4 regions of the Streptomyces stoeckheimensis genome follow, and region 1 is predicted to be linked to each of the others. Evidence: riboswitches for the same ligand, from Rfam matches in the RefSeq annotation. Region 1 holds a riboswitch; each other region holds the start of a gene.
What was found. A riboswitch is a leader RNA that binds a small molecule or an ion and turns the genes downstream of it on or off. The one in region 1 is predicted to bind cobalamin.

Region 2: another riboswitch for cobalamin. It lies ahead of ACE1OC_RS07070 (ribonucleoside triphosphate reductase); the one in region 1 lies ahead of metE (5-methyltetrahydropteroyltriglutamate--homocysteine S-methyltransferase).
Region 3: another riboswitch for cobalamin. It lies ahead of ACE1OC_RS02755 (ABC transporter substrate-binding protein); the one in region 1 lies ahead of metE (5-methyltetrahydropteroyltriglutamate--homocysteine S-methyltransferase).
Region 4: another riboswitch for cobalamin. It lies ahead of ACE1OC_RS04205 (CbtB domain-containing protein); the one in region 1 lies ahead of metE (5-methyltetrahydropteroyltriglutamate--homocysteine S-methyltransferase).

The regions. Positions count from the first base shown of each region.
Region 1 covers NZ_CP169550.1:7,609,658-7,614,110, reverse strand. Annotated here, with positions in the region: partial or broken gene ACE1OC_RS34560 (solute carrier family 23 protein) at 1-161, shown strand, start outside; gene metE (5-methyltetrahydropteroyltriglutamate--homocysteine S-methyltransferase) at 214-2,535, opposite strand; cobalamin riboswitch at 2,708-2,934, opposite strand; partial or broken gene ACE1OC_RS34550 (FCD domain-containing protein) at 3,038-3,397, opposite strand; partial or broken gene ACE1OC_RS34545 (aldehyde dehydrogenase family protein) at 3,395-3,673, shown strand; gene ACE1OC_RS34540 (DUF1269 domain-containing protein) at 3,815-4,306, shown strand.
Region 2 covers NZ_CP169550.1:1,493,290-1,497,742, forward strand. Annotated here, with positions in the region: gene ACE1OC_RS07060 (YybH family protein) at 1-231, shown strand, start outside; gene ACE1OC_RS07065 (anaerobic ribonucleoside-triphosphate reductase activating protein) at 245-865, opposite strand; gene ACE1OC_RS07070 (ribonucleoside triphosphate reductase) at 862-2,640, opposite strand; cobalamin riboswitch at 2,683-2,825, opposite strand; gene ACE1OC_RS07075 (glycoside hydrolase family 71 protein) at 2,927-4,453, opposite strand, start outside.
Region 3 covers NZ_CP169550.1:611,399-615,851, reverse strand. Annotated here, with positions in the region: gene ACE1OC_RS02765 (hypothetical protein) at 1-310, opposite strand, end outside; gene ACE1OC_RS02760 (helix-turn-helix domain-containing protein) at 635-1,600, shown strand; cobalamin riboswitch at 1,610-1,747, shown strand; gene ACE1OC_RS02755 (ABC transporter substrate-binding protein) at 1,785-2,777, shown strand; gene ACE1OC_RS02750 (FecCD family ABC transporter permease) at 2,774-3,829, shown strand; gene ACE1OC_RS02745 (ABC transporter ATP-binding protein) at 3,826-4,453, shown strand, end outside.
Region 4 covers NZ_CP169550.1:928,933-933,385, forward strand. Annotated here, with positions in the region: gene ACE1OC_RS04195 (SpoIIE family protein phosphatase) at 1-1,023, opposite strand, end outside; gene ACE1OC_RS04200 (CbtA family protein) at 1,588-2,352, opposite strand; gene ACE1OC_RS04205 (CbtB domain-containing protein) at 2,372-2,593, opposite strand; cobalamin riboswitch at 2,632-2,793, opposite strand; gene ACE1OC_RS04210 (lipid II:glycine glycyltransferase FemX) at 3,210-4,388, opposite strand.

The DNA of each region.
Region 1 (4,453 bases):
ACCACGGCTTCCCCGAGAGCATGCGCATCATCCTCGACTCCGGCATCAGCACCGGCTGCGTCGCCGCGGTGCTGCTCAACCTCGCCTTCAACCACATCGGCCGCAGCGACAAGGACGACGCCCCGGAAAGGGAGCCCGCCTCCGCCGTGTCCGTGCACTGACGCAGGCCGGCCGGCGCACGGGCATCCCGTACGCCGGCCGTCCTGCGGGGAATCAGGCGTTCGGCCGGATTTCCGAACGCACCCGGCGGGCCGCTTCGACGAGGTGCTCCAGCGAGTCCTTCGTCTCGGGCCAGCCGCGGGTCTTCAGCCCGCAGTCGGGATTGACCCAGAGGCGTTCGGCGGGGATCGCCCCGAGTCCCCTGCGCAGCAGGGTCGCCGCTTCACCGGCCGAGGGGACGCGGGGAGAGTGGATGTCCCAGACTCCGGGGCCGACCTCGCGCGGGTAGCCCGCGCCGGCGAGCTCGTCCGCGACCTGCATGTGGGAGCGGGCCGCCTCCAGGCTGATGACGTCGGCGTCGAGGTGCTCGATGGCCTCGACGATGTCCCCGAACTCCGCGTAGCACATGTGGGTGTGGATCTGGGTGTCCGGTCGGACGCCGCTGGTGGTGAGGCGGAAGGATTCCGTGGCCCACGCCAGGTAGTCGGCGTGGTCGGCGGCGCGCAGCGGCAGCGTTTCGCGCAGGGCGGGCTCGTCGACCTGGATGACCGACGTACCGGCCGCTTCCAGGTCGTCGACCTCGTCGCGCAGGGCGAGTCCGACCTGGCGCGCGGTCTCGCCGAGGGGCTGGTCGTCGCGTACGAAGGACCAGGCGAGCATGGTGACCGGACCGGTCAGCATGCCCTTGACCGGCTTGGCCGTCTGCTGCTGAGCGTACGTGGTCCAGCGGACGGTCATCGGGTCGGGACGGGAGACGTCCCCGGCGAGGACCGGCGGGCGGACGTAGCGGGTGCCGTAGGACTGGACCCAGCCGTGCTGGGTGGCGAGGTATCCGGTGAGCTGCTCGGCGAAGTACTGGACCATGTCGTTGCGTTCGGGCTCGCCGTGCACGAGCACGTCGAGGCCCGTCTTCTCCTGGAAGGAGACGACCTCGCGGATCTCGGCGCGGATCCGCTCCTCGTAGGCCGCCGTGTCGATGCGTCCGGCGCGCAGGTCGGCGCGGGCGGTGCGCAGCTCCGTGGTCTGCGGGAAGGAGCCGATGGTGGTGGTGGGAAGCAGCGGCAGGCCTAGGTGGGCGCGCTGGGCGGCGGCCCGTTCGGCGTAGGGCTGGGCGCGGTGTCCGTCGGCCTCGGTGATCGCTGCGGTGCGGGCACGGACGGCCGGGTCGTGGGTGATCCGGGAGGCGGTACGGGAGGCCAGGTCGGCCCGGTTCGCGGCGAGTTCGGCGGCGATCGCGTCGGTGCCCCCGGCCAGTCCGCGGGCCAGCGTGCTGATCTCGGTGGCCTTCTGTCGGGCGAAGGCGAGCCAGCGCCGGACCTGCGGATCGGTGTCCCGCTCGGCGTCGGCGTCGATCGGGACGTGCAGCAGGGAGCAGGAGGCGGCCACGTCGACCCGGCCGGCGAGGCCGAGCAGGGTGCCGAGGGTGGTCAGTGACTTCTGGTGGTCGTTGATCCAGATGTTGCGGCCGTTGACCACGCCCGCGACCAGGCGCTTGCCGGGGATGCCGCCGACCGCGGCGAGGTCGTCGAGGTTGGCCGCGGCCCGGTCGGTGAAGTCGAGGGCGAGGCCCTCCACGGGCGCCTTCGCCAGGACGTGCAGGGCGTCGCCGAGCCGGTCGAAGTAGGAGGCGACGAGCAGCTTGGGGCGCTCTGTGAGGCCGCCGAGTTCGCGGTAGGCGCGGGCCGCCGCGTTCAGTTCGGCCGGTGTGCGGTCCTGGACCAGGGCCGGTTCGTCGAGCTGGACCCATGCGGCGCCCGCCGCGCGCAGGTCCGCGAGGACCTGCGCGTAGACGGGGAGCAGCCGGTCGAGCAGGGTGAGCGGCTCGAAGCCGGCGGCCACGCCGGGCGCGGGCTTGGCGAGGAGGAGGTAGGTCACCGGTCCGACCAGGACCGGGCGGGCCGTGTGGCCGAGGGCCAGGGCCTCCTTCAACTCGGCCACCTGCCGGGCGGGTTCGGCGGTGAAGACGGTGTCGGGCCCGAGTTCGGGGACCAGGTAGTGGTAGTTGGTGTCGAACCACTTGGTCATTTCGAGCGGGGCCACGTCCTGGGTGCCGCGGGCCATCGCGAAGTAGCCGTCCAGGGCGTCCGCCGCGACGGCGGACCGGTGGCGGTCGGGGATGGCGCCGACCATGACCGTGGTGTCCAGGACGTGGTCGTAGTACGAGAAGTCGCCGGTCGGAACCTCGGTGATGCCGGCCCCGGCGAGCTGGGCCCAGTTGGTCCGGCGCAGGTCGCGGGCCGTGGCGCGGAGGGCATCGGCGGTGACGCGGCCCTTCCAGTAGCCCTCGACGGCCTTCTTCAGTTCCCGGTTCTGTCCCTGGCGGGGGTAGCCGTACACGGTGGCCCGTACGGGCGCGGCTGCGGACTCGGTGGTCACGGAACTCTCCTTCGCGAGCGTGTCTCCATGAACCCGGTGACGGGTCGCGGAGGCGAAGGGTGCCGGAACGGGCGGACCGCCGGGGTCGCGTACGGCCGGGTACGCGACGGGAGGATCCGCCTGAGGTGCACGCCGACCCGCCCACGAGGTCACCGGGAAACCGTGCGCGGTCGATCGCGCACGGGCAACGGGCAGGTCTTCGGACTCGCGGGCTCGCCTGCCGGTCTCCCGGCGGGCTCCTAATGGCCGTCGCTTCCCAGGACCGGTTCCGGTCCCAGTGCGTATGACGGCGGTCGTTCCCGCTCACCGCTGCGGGGCAGTCCCGGATTCCCACCGGGTTCCCTCTTACGACGCATCCCGCCTGGCGGACGGGGGCGAACCAGCTGCGAGGCCCACAGTAGGGCGGGCGGCCGCGGAATGAACACGACTTCCCACATGTCGGACGGTGAAATGAGACACGGTGGACCTCGGCCCGGCCGCGCGGCGCTCTGCGGCCGCCGGACTATTTCTCCCGCTCGTGGTACGTCTTGCGGGTGTGCTCCGTGTGCGCGCGCATGATCGCGGTGGCGGCCTCCCCGTCCCGGTCCGCGATCTTCGCGTGGAGCCGGGCGTTCGTCGCGACGGCGGTGTCCACGTCGTCGGCGGCGACGGCCCGCTCCCCCTGGGCGCACAGCTCTTCGAGCGCGGCGAGGGCCTCGGCGTCGGCGTGTGCGGCGGCCAGCCGGGCGGCTTCGACCTCCAGGAGCGTGCGGACCGTGAGGAGCTGGTCCGCCTCCTCCTCGGTCGGCTCGTGCACGAACGCCCCCTGGGCGGGCCGCAGATCGACCCATCCCTCGGTGCTCAGGCGCTGCAGCGCCTCCTGCTCGCCGCCATGAACGCCTCGAACGGCGCGCTCGTCGCCACCCTGTCGACGGACGACAAGGCGACCTACGACCGACTGGCACCGCAGATCCGCGCGTTCAAGGTCGGCCACGGCACACCCCGTTCCCGCGGGGACCGCGAAGAACTCTTCGGCGGCTTCGGCGCCTCGTGGCGCGGCGCGTTCGTCGGTGGAGAGCTGCTGGTCCGCGCGGTGACCCGGGGCCCGGCTGACGAACGCCTGCCGGGCAACTTCCCCGACTACCACCTCATGCCGTGAGCCCGAGTACCGCCGAACGGGCAAATGACGCTGACGGCTCGGCAGGTGACCAAGAGTCACCATCACCCTAATTGTGGTCGATTGTCCGAATGTGGGTTGTACTGGACGCCAAGCAACACCATCCATGAACTGGAGCGTTACGTGGCATCCACCACTCTCACCGTCTGGAAGTTTCCCACGCCCGAGGGGGCCCAGCAGGCGGAGTCCGTCCTGCTCGCCCTGCAGAAGGAACAGCTGATACAGGTGCACGACGCCGCGGTCGTCACCTGGCGCGAAGATGCCAAGAAGCCGAAGACCCAGCAGCTGAACAGCCTCACGGGAGCCGGTGCGCTCTCCGGCACCTTCTGGGGGATGCTCTTCGGACTCCTGTTCTTCGTGCCGCTGCTCGGCGCAGCCGTGGGTGCGGCGGCCGGGGCCATCGGCGGATCGCTGTCCGACGTCGGCATCGACGACCAGTTCATCGACGGGGTGAAGTCCGAGGTGAAGCCCGGGACTTCCGCGCTGTTCCTGCTCTCCTCCGACGCCGTGGTCGAGCGGGTGCGCAACGCCTTCCCGGGCGGCCAGGCGCAGCTGGTCCGCTCCAACCTCTCCGGTACGCAGGAGCAGCAGCTCCGCGAAGTCTTCGCGGCCTGAGCACGCACCACCCGAGTCGACTCCGCGGCCCGGGACCGGTGGACTCCTCCCCCGGTCCCGGGCGTAAGGAGCGGGCGACCCAGGCCGCCTCGGAGCTCTGCACCGGTCTCTCCCCCCTGAAGGGGGACCCAGCTGAAGCCCCAGATC
Region 2 (4,453 bases), 6.1 Mb from region 1:
CGGGTCCTGTGGCAGCAGGTCCTGGAACGGCGGCCCCGGTTCGAGCCCGAGCCGCCGCTGCCCACGCTGGTCAGCGACGGGATCGCGCTGACCTCCACGCCGCCGAGCGACGGCACGGGCGCCCGCGCCCAGGTGGTCCGCCGCCAGAGCGACGGAAGCTGGCTCCGCCTCCTGGACCAGCCCGAGTTCGCCCCCGCGCGGGCCGGGCGGGATCCGCAGGAGAGGGCCTGACGAGGCAATACACCTAGGCCGCCGGGGGGCGCACGGTCTGCCGGTGCGTCGGGGTCCCGCCCAGGTCCGCGAGCCAGTCGTCCAGGTCGGCCATGTCCGGAGCGTCCAGGAGGGCCGGGTCCACCGTGGTGCGGAGCTGGTGGGGAACCCCCGAGGCGAGCAGGAGGCGCAGACTGCGCTCCGCCGAGGCGGCCGCGTGGCCGACGCCGGTGACCCGTTCGTAGCGGCCGGGCGGAGCCTTGACGTCGAAGCCGACCCAGTCCAGCAGGTCCGCGTCCAGCAGCCGGGCCAGGCGCCGGGGGAAGGCTCCCCCGGTGTGGAGGCCGACCTCCAGGCCCAGCGCGCGGGCCTCCCGTACGGCCTGGGGCAGGCCGCGCTGGAGCAGCGGTTCCCCGCCCGAGAAGACGATCCCGTCGAGCAGCCCCGTCCGCCGGGCGAGGTGGCCGAGCACCTCGTTCCAGGAGACGGCGGCGGGGGCCCGGGCGGGCAGCAGGCCGGGGTTGTGGCAGTAGCCGCACCGCCAGGGGCAGCCCTGACAGAAGACGGTGGTGACCAGCCGGCCGGGCCAGTCGCAGGTGGACAGCCGGGACCAGCCGCCGATGCGGATGACGTCGCCGGCCCCTTCGCCGGTCACACCGCCGCCTTGAAGTGGACGCGCTCGGCGTGTTCGCCCTTCTTGCCGGTGTTGAAGGAGGACACCGGGCGGTGGTAGCCCATGACCCGGGTCCAGACCTCGCACGCCGCCCCGCACGTGGGGCAATGGGGCTGCTCCCCCGCCAGGTAGCCGTGGTCCGCGCAGATGGAGAAGGTCGGGGTCACCGTCAGGTACGGGAGCCGGAAGGTCTCCAGCGAGCGGCGGACCAGCGTGCGGCAGGCCTCCGCCGTCGGGATCCGCTCGGGGGTGTACAGGTGCAGGACGGTGCCGCCCGTGTACTTGCCCTGCAGTTCGTCCTGGCGTTCCAGCGCCTCGAAGGGGTCGTCGGTCCAGCCGACGGGCAGCTGCGAGGAGTTGGTGTAGTACGGGTTGGCGTCGGTGCCGGCCTGGAGGATGCCGGGGAAGCGGGCCCGGTCCTCCTTCGCGAAGCGGTACGTCGTGCCCTCGGCGGGTGTGGCCTCCAGGTTGTACAGGTGGCCGGTGCTCTCCTGGAAGTCGACCATCCGGGCCCGGACCCGGTCCAGGAGGCGGACGGCGAGGGCGTGCCCCTCGGGATCGGTGATGTCGTACGCGTCCCCGCTGAAGTTGCGGACCATCTCGTTGACGCCGTTGACCCCGATGGTGGAGAAGTGGTTACGCAGGGTGCCCAAGTACCGCTTGGTGTAGGGGAAGAGACCGCCGTCGATCAGGTTCTGGACGGTGATCCGCTTGAGTTCGAGGCTGTCCTTGGCGAGCTCGCACAGCCGGTCCACCTCGGCCAGCAGCCGCGTCTCGTCGCCCGCGCAAAGATGCCCGAGCCGGGCGCAGTTGAGGGTGACCACGCCGAGCGAGCCGGTCTGCTCGGCGCTGCCGAAGAGGCCGTTGCCGCGCTTGACCAGCTCGGTCAGGTCGAGCTGGAGCCGGCAGCACATGGAGCGGATCATGTGGGGTTCGAGCTCGGAGTTGATGAAGTTCTGGAAGTACGGGAGCCCGTACTTGGCGGTCATCGCGAAGAGCCGCTCGGCGTTCTCGCTCTCCCAGGGGAAGTCGCGGGTGATGTTGTAGGTCGGGATGGGGAAGGTGAACACCCGCCCGGCGGCGTCGCCTTGCGTCATCACCTCGATGTACGCCCGGTTGATCATGTCCATCTCGGCCTGGAGCTCGCCGTAGGTGAAGCCGGTCTCCTCCCCCGCGACCACCGGGATCTGCGCGCGCAGGTCCTCGGGGCAGGTCCAGTCGAAGGTGAGGTTGGTGAAGGGGGTCTGGGTGCCCCAGCGCGAGGGCACCTTGAGGTTGTGCACGAGCTCCTGGATGCACTGCCTGACCTGGTCGTACGTCATCGCGTCGAGGCGGACGTACGGGGCGAGGCAGGTGTCGAAGGAGGAGAAGGCCTGGGCGCCCGCCCATTCGTTCTGCAGGGTGCCGAGGAAGTTCACGATCTGGCCGACGGCCGAGGACAGGTGCTTGGGCGGGGCGGAGTCGATCTGGCCGGGGACCCCGTTGAAGCCCTCGGTGAGCAGGGTGCGCAGGGACCAGCCGGCGCAGTAGCCGGAGAGCATGTCCAGGTCGTGGAGGTGGAGGTCGCCCTCGCGGTGGGCGCGGGCCACGGCGGCGGGATAGACCTGCTCCAGCCAGTAGTTCGCGGTGACCTTGCCCGCGGCGTTGAGAATGAGTCCGCCGAGCGAATAGCCCTGGTTGGCGTTGGCGTTCACCCGCCAGTCCCGGCGGTCCAGGTATTCGGTCACGGTCTCTACGGCATCGACGACAGCAGTCACGGCAGCCCTCCCACGAGGCTCGGCACGGAAGAATGGCGGGCTTTACCGAAAGCCCGTGCCGGCAGGTGTCGGACTCGTCCGCCGTGGCGGACGTAACCGTTGCGGGGCAGTCCCGGATTCCCACCGGGTTCCCTGTTGCCTCGGTCGGGGAGAGGCCCCGCCGAACCGGCAGAGCCAACACTACATATAGATGTGACAGCAGAGCGCCACCACTACATATGGGGTGACGAAGGTCCCGGGGCAAGGGACTTCAGCCCCTACGGACCGGCCCCGGAGCCCTGCGGACTCAGCTCCGGCCGCTGGTGGCGGCGTAGTACTGGAGGTCCTGGACCTCCACCGTCCGGTCCACCCGGTAGCGCAGCTCCACCCGGGCCCCGGCCTTGCCGCCCCGCACCACGGACGCCGCGCCGACGCCCGGACCCAGGGGCAGCAGCTCGGAGTGGACCCCGGCCGGGGCCGCGTGCGCGTCCTCGGCCGCCCCCACGGTCGTACGGATGCTCGCGGGCGCGGTCAGGAAGCTCAGCACCTCCACCGTGTCCCGGGCCGCGGCGCTGCCGCCCCGCAGGGACATCACGAGGGACTGGCCGCCGCTCGGGTCCGCGGCGGCGAACTGGGTGCGCGAGCTCAGGTACAGCGTGTCTCGGACGATTTTCGGCCAGCCGCCCGTCTTGAACCGGGTGAGGTAGTAGGAGGAAAGGTCCAGGTAGGCATGGCCGTTGTGCAGGGAGGGCGCGAACTGGCTGCCCTCGCTGTAGTCGTTCCACGTGGTGAGTTGCACCCAGTCGGCCCCGTCCTCGATGGCGCGGTTCCATGTGGCGCGCAGGGTCGCGGTGTTGCCCGCCTCGTCGTAGATGCCCTGGTTGGGGCGGGCGTCCTGGACCGATACGGGCTGCATCCAGATCTTGCCCGCGGCGTGGGCGCGCCGGACGTCGCGCGTGGAGCTCTCCTGGCCGACGTAGCTGCGACTGCCCCACTCGGAGAATCCGTAGCTGATGGGCTCGAACTCACCGCTGTGCGCGCCGAAGTCGAGGAAGAGCGGGACGAAGGCGGTGCGGATGCCGTGCCGGGACTTCAAGGCGTCCATGACCCCGGTCCACCAGGCGACGCTCTTCTCCTCCGCCTTGAACGGCGAGACGACCAGCCGGCCGTCGGGGAGCCGGTGGGCGGACGGGGCCTTGCCGAGTTCCGCGAGGAGGTCGGCGAGCACGACCGGGTCGTCGGTGCCCAGGGAGGTCATGTCCGGCATCAGCATGACCTTGAAGGCCGGATCCACCGAACGGGCGGCTTCCATCAGGAGGTTGGAGCGTTCCCGGTTCTTCCCGGTCAGGGAGAGCAGGTCGAGGGTGAATCCGTCGATGCCGGCGGCGCGGGCCGTGCGGACCTCCTGCCGGAGGTTGACGAGCTCCCAGTCCCCGGCCTGGGGCGGGACGGGCAGCGGGCGGTCGCGGAGCAGGCCGCCGTAGCGCTCGTGCTTGCCGTTCTCGCCGTCCGGCTTCAGGTAGTTGCGGGTGTAGTAGTCGGCGTCGGCGCCGACGTTGTCCAGGGAGAGCGGGTACGGGGTGAAGTAGTGGGCGAAGACCAGCTTCTTGCCGGCGGCACCGGAGCGCAGGACGGCCGGCTGCGGCATGTCGAAGGGCAGGGCCCCCGTGGGGCGCACTGCGTCGCCCGAGCCGGCCCCCTGGGCCTTCGGGTCCGGGGCCTGCCCGCCGGGACTCTGCGGGGCGCTCGCGACCGGGCCGGTGGCGACGGGGCCGGTGGCGGTCGGCACGGGGCCGATGCCGGGGGTCCCGGGCAGGGTGTCCGCCGGGCCGGG
Region 3 (4,453 bases), 7.0 Mb from region 1:
CCTTCATGGACTGGCACTGGTCCAGGCCCCGCGAGACGGCCTTGTCGTCCTGGCCGTTGACGATCTCGGGGTCGATCTTGTTCAGCGCGGCCAGATAGGAGGCGCGTTGCGCCGGCGCGGGGCTCGGCGGGAGGCCGCTGTCGGGGCGGGCCGCGCTCGGATCGGCGCTGGGTCTGGCGCTCGGGTCGGCGCTCGGCACGGTCGAGGTGGAGGGCTTGCCGGAGGTCGGTGCCTCGGAGTCGCTGCCGCAACCGGTGAGGGCGAGGATTCCGGCGCCGGTGAGGGCGATGATCACGTGGTGTCTGCGCATCGGGTCATGGTGGCCCGGGAGCGGGTCCTGTGGGGCTGATGTGACCGGGCTGTGACAGACGTGGCGCGACTGTGGCCCGGGGCGGTTGGGCAGCTGGGCAGTTGGGCAGCCGGGATGGCCCGGGCAGTCCGAGCCGGCCGGCGGTCCGATCCGGTGGTGTGGGTGCGGTGGGGCCGCCCCGTCCCGCTCCCGCTGCCGGGGGTGCACCGCTTCTTGGGTGGTGCCCGGCGCCGGGCCCGTGGGGCGGTGGCTTGTGGCGTCGGCTCGGAGTGGTCCGGTGCGGAGGTGACGGAGGAAGGCGGGGGGACCGCCTAGCCTGGGGGAATGAACGCCACCGCCGGGCGCGAGCCCCGTTCCGACCTGCGGGACTTCCTGCGTTCCCGGCGTGCCCGGATCGGCCCCGAGGAGGTGGGGGTCGCCGCCCACCCGGGGAAGCGGCGGGTGCCCGGGTTGCGGCGGGAGGAGGTCGCGCTGCTTGCGGGGGTCAGCGTCGACTACTACACGCGGCTGGAGCAGGGGCGCACCCTGCACGTCTCCGATGAGGTCCTCGACGCCGTGGCCCGGGCGCTGCGGCTCGACGCCACCGAGCGGTCCCACCTCTTCGACCTGGCCCGGCCGCAGCGGGCCCCCGGGTCCGGCCGCCGCGCCGCCGGCGCGGCGGCCGGACCTCCCGGCCCCCTGGAAGCCGCCGGCCCGCAGCAGGTCCGGGCGGGCCTGTACCGGGTACTGGACGCCCTGGAGGACGGCACCCCGGCGATGATCATGGGGCGCCGGCTCGAGGTGCTGGCCGCGAACCGGCTCGCCGAGGCCCTGTACGCCGACTTCGGCGCGGCAGCGCCCCACACCCCGGATCCCCATACCCCGGAGCCGGGCGCGCCCGGTCGACGCGGGCGCAACCTGGCGCGGTTCCTCTTCCTCGACCCCGCCGCCCGCGGGCTCTTCGCCGACTGGGAGGGTGCCGCGCGCGCAGCCGTCGCCGCGCTGCGGTTCTACGCGGGCCGGCACCCGTACGATCCGGATCTGAGTCCGCTCGTCGAGGAACTGGGCACCCTCGACGGGGATTTCCGGCGTTGGTGGGCCGGGCACGACGTGCTCGAACACACCCACGGCACCAAGCGCTTCCGACACCCCGCCGTCGGTGAACTGGCCCTGGAGTACGAGTCCTTCGCCTTCCCGGACGACCCCGACCAGACCCTCTACCTCTACACGGCCGAACCGGGATCACCCTCCGACGAGGCGCTGCGCACCCTCGCCTCCCGGGCGGCCGATGGGGTGCGCTCGCACCGCTGACGTCGCCCTTCTGGCACACTGGGCCGGGTTATCCAGGCGGTGCAGGACAGGAAACCGGTGCGAATCCGGTGCGGTCCCGCCACTGTGACCGGACACCCCCGCGAGGGGACCCGGGAGTCAGACACTGACGCACCGCCTCTTTCGGTTCGACCAGGGGACGCGGATCCCCCGGAGAGGCTTCACCATGTCTTCGTACCCCCGTGCGCTGCTGCGCGCGCTCCTGCCCGTCCCCCTCCTGATACCGCTGGCCGCGTGCGGGGGATCCCCCGCGGCGCAGGACGCGAAGGCGTCGGCGGGCGCCGCGCCCGGATTCCCGTACACGGTCACCAACTGCGGTGTCACCAGCACCTATCAGGCACCGCCGCAGCGTGCGGTCGCGATGAACCAGCACGCCACCGAGATCCTCCTGGCCCTCGGGCTGGAGGGGAAGACGGTCGGGACGGCCTACCTGGACGACGCCGTACTGCCCGCCTACCGGCCCGCGTACGACAAGATCAAGGTGCTGGCGAAGGAGTACCCCTCCAAGGAGATCCTGCTCGGCGCCAACCCCGACTTCGTGTACGGGGGTTACTCCAGCGCCTTCGACAAGGCGCAGGGCCGCGACCGCGAGGGACTCGCGAAGTCCGGCATCAACTCCCGCCTCAGCGTGGAGTACTGCACCGACGGCAAGGTCGGCCTCGACCAGCTCAGGACCGAAATCAGCGAGGTGGCACGGACTTTCGGCGTGCCCGAGCGCGGCGAACGCCTCATCGCGGACGAACAGCGCCGCATCGAGGCCGTCAGCGCACGCGTGAAGGACCGGGCCAAGCCCGCCGTCTTCGTCTACGACTCGGGCGAGGCCTCCGCCTTCACCTCGGGCGGCAAGGGCATCGGCAACGAGATCGTCGCGCTGGCGGGCGGCACGAACGTGTTCGCCGACCTCGACGACACCTTCGGCGACGTGTCGTGGGAGAAGGTCATCGAGCGCAAGCCCGAGGTCGTCCTCATCTACGACTACGGCGGCACCACCGTCGAGGCCAAGAAGCGGCGCCTGTTGAACGACCCGGCGCTGGCGCAGGTCCCCGCGGTCAAGAACCAGCGGTTCGTCGTGCTGCCGCTGTCCTCCGCCGTGCTCGGCGTACGCGTCGCCGACGCCGTCGAATCGCTGGGCGGCCAGCTCCACCCCGCCGCCCCGTGAGGCTCCGGGCCGCCCGCGCGTTCACCCGTACCCCGGTCGTACTGGCCCTGCTCGGCGCCGCGCTGGCCGCGTCGGCCCTGGCGGGCCTGGCCCTGGGGCCGGTACGGATCCCTCCGGGCCGGGTGCTCGACATCGTGCTCGCAGGGCCGGGACCCGGAGGGGGAGCAGGCGCCTTCGGGGCGATCGTGTGGGACGTCCGCATGCCGCGCGTCCTGCTCGGAGCCGTCGTCGGCGCGGGCCTCGCCGTCGCGGGAACCGTGCTCCAGGCCCTCGTACGCAATCCGCTCGCCGACCCGTTCCTGCTCGGGGCTTCCTCCGGGGCCTCGGCCGGGGCGGTGCTGGTGATCGTCTTCGGCGCCGGGTTCCTCGGCTTCGCGGGCGGCGCCGCGGTACCGCTCGCCGCGTTCGCCGGGTCGATGGGCGCGCTCATCGCCGTCTACGCGATGGCCCGGCGGGGCGGCACCATGACCACCGGCCGGCTGATCCTCGCCGGAGTCGCCGTCCAGTACGTGCTCTCCGCCCTGACCAGCCTGATCCTGGTGCTGGCCGCCCATCCCGATCAGATCCGCAGCGTGCTGTTCTGGACCCTCGGCGGGCTGGGCGGGGCGCGCTGGAGCGAACTGGCCCTGCCCGCCGGGGCCCTGCTCCTGGGCACCGGGCTGCTCGTCGCCCTGGCCCGGCCGCTCGACCTGCTGCTCGCGGGGGAGGAGGGCGCCCAGACGCTCGGCCTGGACACGGGCCGGTTCCGGGCCGCCGTGTTCGTCCTCACCTCGCTGGTCATCGGCGTACTGGTGGCCTACAGCGGGGCGATCGGCTTCGTGGGGCTGATGGTCCCGCACGCCGCCCGGATGGTTGTCGGCGCCGGGCACCGGGCGCTGCTGCCCGTGGCCGCGCTGGGCGGGGCGGTGTTCCTGACCCTGGCCGACCTGATCGCCCGTACCGCCGCCGCACCGGAGGAGATCCCGGTGGGCGTGGTCACCGCGCTGGTGGGCGGGCCGTTCTTCCTGTGGATGCTGCGCAGGTCCACCCGTACCGAAGGGGTCGTGGGATGACGGAGGGACCTGCGGAACTCGCCGCCGAGGCCGTGCGGTACGCGATCGACGGGCAGCCGCTGCTGCACGGGATCGACCTGACAGCCCGCCCTGGCGAGACGGTCGGGGTCGTCGGTCCCAACGGCAGCGGCAAGACGACCCTGCTGCGCTGCGTCTACGGCGCCCTGCGCCCGACCGGCGGGCGCGTCCTGCTGGACGGTGCGGACGCGGCCTCGCTGGGCGTCAAGGACCGCGCCCGGCGGGTGGCGGTGGTGCCCCAGGACGCGGCCGGTACGTTCGGTCTCACCGTGCGCGAGGTGGTCGCCATGGGGCGCAGCCCGCACAAACGGTTCTGGGAGCAGGACGGACCCGACGACGTACGCCGCGTCGCGCGGGCCCTGGACACCGTCGGCGCGGCCGCCCTCGCGGACCGCCGCTTCGACGGGCTCTCGGGCGGCGAACGCCAGCGCGCCCTGGTGGCCCGCGCCCTCGTCCAGGACCCCGGCCTGCTCGCCCTGGACGAACCGACCAACCATCTGGACATCCGCTACCAACTGGAGATCCTCGGCCTGGTCCGCGCCCTGCCGGCCACCGCCCTGCTGGTCCTGCACGACCTCAACCTGGCGGCGATGTACTGCGACCGGC
Region 4 (4,453 bases), 6.7 Mb from region 1:
GGGGTACGCCGATACCACCGCCAAGGCGCGGAAGCGCGCCGGACCGGTCTGCGCCCCGTCGGTGCGCACGCCCTGCAGGACGCTGTCGAGGACATCCACCGTGACCAGGTCGGCCACCTCGGGCACGCACACCCCGGCCAGCTCCCGGGCCGTCTGTCCCAGGTCGAGGGTGGTGCCGATCAGCGCCGACGCATCGGCGACGAGTGCCAGGCGGCGCCGTGCCCGGGCGGCGTCGGCGGCCGCCCTGTGCTGCGCGGTGACGTCCACCACCGAGGTGGCCAGGCCCAGCACCCGCCCGGCGGGATCCTCCAGCCGGTAGAACGAGACCGACCAGGCATGCTCCTGGCCGGGATCGTCCGGGGCGTCCCCGACCATGAACCGGTCCAGCGCCGGCACCCCCGTGGCGAGGACCTCGCGCATCACCGACTCGATGGCGTCCCCCCTCAGAAACGGCGGCGTCTGCCCCGCGTCGGGTCCGGCACGGTCCTGGGCCGAGCCGCCGTTCATGCCTTCCAGCGCCGGATTGACCAGCATGAACCGCAGATCGGTGTCCATGACCCCGAGCCCGATCGGTGACTGGGAGATCAGCCGCAAGGACAGCGCCAGGTCCCGCTCCACACGCCGCAGCGTCACCTGGTCGGTGGCGATCCCCAGCGCGTAGTGGCCTCCCTGGTCGTCCTGCAGCCGCATGTTGCGGAACTCCACCAGCCGCGTACTGCCGTCCTTGTGCCGGACCGGGAAGCCGCCCGCCCAGCGCCGCCCGCTCTCCATCACGCGGGCGAACAGCCCGATGACGAAATCGAGGTGCTGCTCGTCGACCAGCAGGGGGCCCGCGAACCGCCCCAGCGCCTCGTCGGCGGAATATCCGAACAGTTCCTCGGCCTGCGGGCTCCACAGCGCGATCCGCCCGCTGTCGTCCAGCACCACCGCGGCCAGGCTCAGCACGTCCAGCAGCCCGCCGGGGGCCGCCGGGCCCGCACCCGTCCCGCCGACCTCGACCCGGAACGCATCGGACGCACTCATCCCGGCACCCTTCCGCTCACTCGTACGGCAGCCCGTACCGGCCGGACCCCGGGCTCCGATCTCCTCTCGCCCGCTCCCACCGTCTCATCGTCCCTCCGAACCGGCGGCGGGCGCCTCACGGCTACCAGCCGCCTGTCCGGTACGTCGCAGAGCGTGACGGAAGGCCCCGACGCTCGCGGACTGCGTGGGGCCCAGCGCGGCGCGTTCGGCCCTGTCGTCGCCTTCTCCCGCGCCCGTGCCATCGCGTAGACGCGAACGCCGATGAAGGTAGCTACCTGTGCTCCAAGGGCCAGCTACTTGGCGGTCAGCCTGCCTCAGCAGCCGCCTCGACGTCCTGGATGCCGCGCGGGGGCCTGGCTGGACCCACGGGAGGTAACACGCCTACGACGATGGCGGCAGACCAGGTGTCCGCGCCAGGCTCCAGCGGCCCCACCGGAATGGGGCGGGTTCTACATCTGCTGGCGCAACAACGGTCGGATCGCGGCAGCCGCCTGCGTGGTCCACGGGACCGCATAGTGGCGAGGGTCCGCCAGGACTGGCTGGCGGACCCTTTCACATCGCTCTTCAGAGAGACGCCGGAGCCGAAGGTACGGTCGCGCTCCGGTGCCCTGTCCCGGCAGTCCTGGGCTCCAGTACCCGTTCGGCGAGGTAGCCGAAAACGAGACCGAAGGAAGCCCACAACGTGGCCTGAATGGCGAGCGCCGCAAGACGGAACTCCCACACCACGTTGGCGGAAAAGTCCTTCGGCATCTCGTTGACGGCCGGGAGGAACGCGTAGGCCAGGCCGACGGCCAGGATGAAGAAGGAGCCGGCCGCGATCGTGGCGTTCCAATCGCCCAGACGCGGCGCGAGGCGCTTGCCGAGGATTACCGTGGCTACGGCCAGCAGGACACTGAGCACCATCATGAGGAAGTAGAGGGTGGTGCGCTGCCCGATGGTGTCGGCGTCGCTGACGGCCGGGGGATTTCCGGGGTACTTCAGGAACGGCACGACGTAGACCGCGATCAGGGCGCCGAGCGACAGCAGGACAGCGGTCGCTCGCGCGCTGAAGCGGCCGATCCGGCCGAGGGCGAAGCAGAACGCCAGGGCAGCGATCCCGCCCAGCGCGACGCCGTAGATGAGGATGCCGGTGGCAAGACCGGTAGTGGCCTGCATGGTGCGGCTGACCACTTCGATCCCATGTTCCGTGCTGTGCGCGTCCTCGTATGCGATGCCCGCGTCGATCTGCGGCTCGCCGAGGAAGTAGGCCACGGCCAGCGCGAGTAGCCCGGCGGCCAGGCCGGCGAGCATGCCGCGTACCAGAAGGTTTCTGACGGTTGCGGAGTTCATGTGTTCGCTCGCCTTCGTGTCAGTGGCAGGGGAAGCCGAGCAGGTGACGGCCGTCGTGCACCCATTCGTGCACACCGTCGCCCGAGAACACCGCCGTGGCGCCCTGTTCCGCGCCGACGAAGAACAGCAGGAGGAGCATCAGGGTTCCGAAGAAGGCCGCCCAGGGCAGGACCGCACGGATCGGCAGCGCGGCAGGTGCGACTGGGGCGGAAACGATCGGCGGAGCAACGGACTGCGCCATAGCAGGACCTCCTGTGGGAACACGCGTCCCGGTCGGGTGGAGCTCGAAGTGACGGCGGCGGGTCTGACTTGCCGAACGTGCACCGCCCAGTCCGTGAGCGATGTACAGGCATACAGTGGCGCGACCGTGCCGGATTCCCACCGGCTTCCGCCTGCCGTCGAATGATTCGTCGCGAAGGTACCGCGAAGCATCGACCACGCCAAGGGCGTGCGAGGCAGCAGAGAGAATCGCGCGATTCGGCTTCACGACTCAAATAGCGCCCGCAGATGCGCAGTTGTCGCGAAAAGAGAAGGTGCATGACAAGCGGGTGATGTTGATCTCAGCCGTGGGGTCGACACCGTAAATGCGCGGGCCCGCGCTCCGGCCGGGCTCTTCCGCCGGACCTGCCGGACTGCGACAAGCGCATGCGGAGCACGTCCCTGCCGCCTGCCCACCAGACCGTCGGCATGACGCTGCCACATCGACGGGTTCTCGCCTCTTGCGTGTCGATTCATCCCTTAATCGTCTGTTTGGCGAAACCGGGCAGGCCCGCCACAGCATCAACTAGTCTACTAAATGGATTAGCACGTGGGATTAAGGTTGCCCCATGACCAATCCGCATGCCCCTCGGCTGACCTCAGCGACGGGAGAGATACACCTGCATGGCTCGGTGCAGCGTCCTATTGACAGCACCCTGCAGCGGCAGCTCCCACTCGCCGAGTGTCTCGACGACCTCACCTCCGGTGCCGAGCTTCCAGCGCATCAGCCCGAAGGCGCGCTCCTGCGGATCCAAAGTCGCGGGCACACCGCGCATGTCGTATACCAACGCGCCCAGCGTGTGCGCGTCCCGGATCATCCGCCACTGCAAGGCGTTGCTCGGCCGTACTTCACGACGGTGGTCGGCGGAAGCTCCCGTCTGGTACCAGACGCGCCGTCCCGCCACGATCATGGTGTGGGCGGCGAGCACCTCATCCGCATGCCGTGCGAGATACAGCCTCATACGTCCCGGTTCCTCCGCATTCAGCTCCCTGTACTGCCGCTGGAAGTAGTCCAGCGACCGTCCCAGTCGGAAGCCGTCGCGCCGCTCGGTGACCTGCAGCAGCTCGTAGAAGGTCGCCACGTCGTCGCCCGTGCCGAGGAAGGTCTCGACCCCGGCTTTCGATGCCTTCTTGATGTTGCGGCGCCACTCCTGGTTCAGGCCGGACCACAGGTCGTCGGTGCTACGGCCGGCCAGTGGCACCTCGAAGAGGTAGCGGGGTTGGGCGTCGCCGGCACCGCCCTCCTCTCCGCAGCGTCGCCATCCGGCGGTCCGGAGCCGGTCGCCCACTGCCGCACCCACCGGATCCACGAGATCCGGTACCACGTCCTCGACCCGGCGTCCCGGTCCCACGGCCGTTTTGAGCGTCGACGCATGCCAGCGCCGGTACGGCAGCGGCGGGCCCATGCGTACGGCGAACGCCCCCGCGGAGCGCAAATGGTCCAGCAGCAGCTGGAGCATGTCCGTCAGCCTGGGATCGGCCCAGTCCAGCTGAGGCCCCTCCGGCAGATACGCGAAGTAGCGACGGGTTCCCGGCAGCGGCCGGTACAGCACCTGGGCGGCGCCGTGCTGGCGGCCCGAACCGTCGAACCAGCCGAGCCGCTCCGCCGTCCAGCCTTCCTTGACAGCCGCCCAGGACGGCAGCTGCAGAAAGCTCACCTGGTCCACCGATGTGCGCCCACTGAGGCTACTGAGGTATCCACGGTGCTGCTCGACGGTCGTGCGCGCTATCTCGAAACCGCTGGTGCGTTCAGTCATCTGCGCCTCGGCCACGGCCATGTCGGAGGCCTCCTCAATCCGGTCCACGCCCCTCCGGCGGGAGGGCGGCGGGAAGGGCCCGCTTA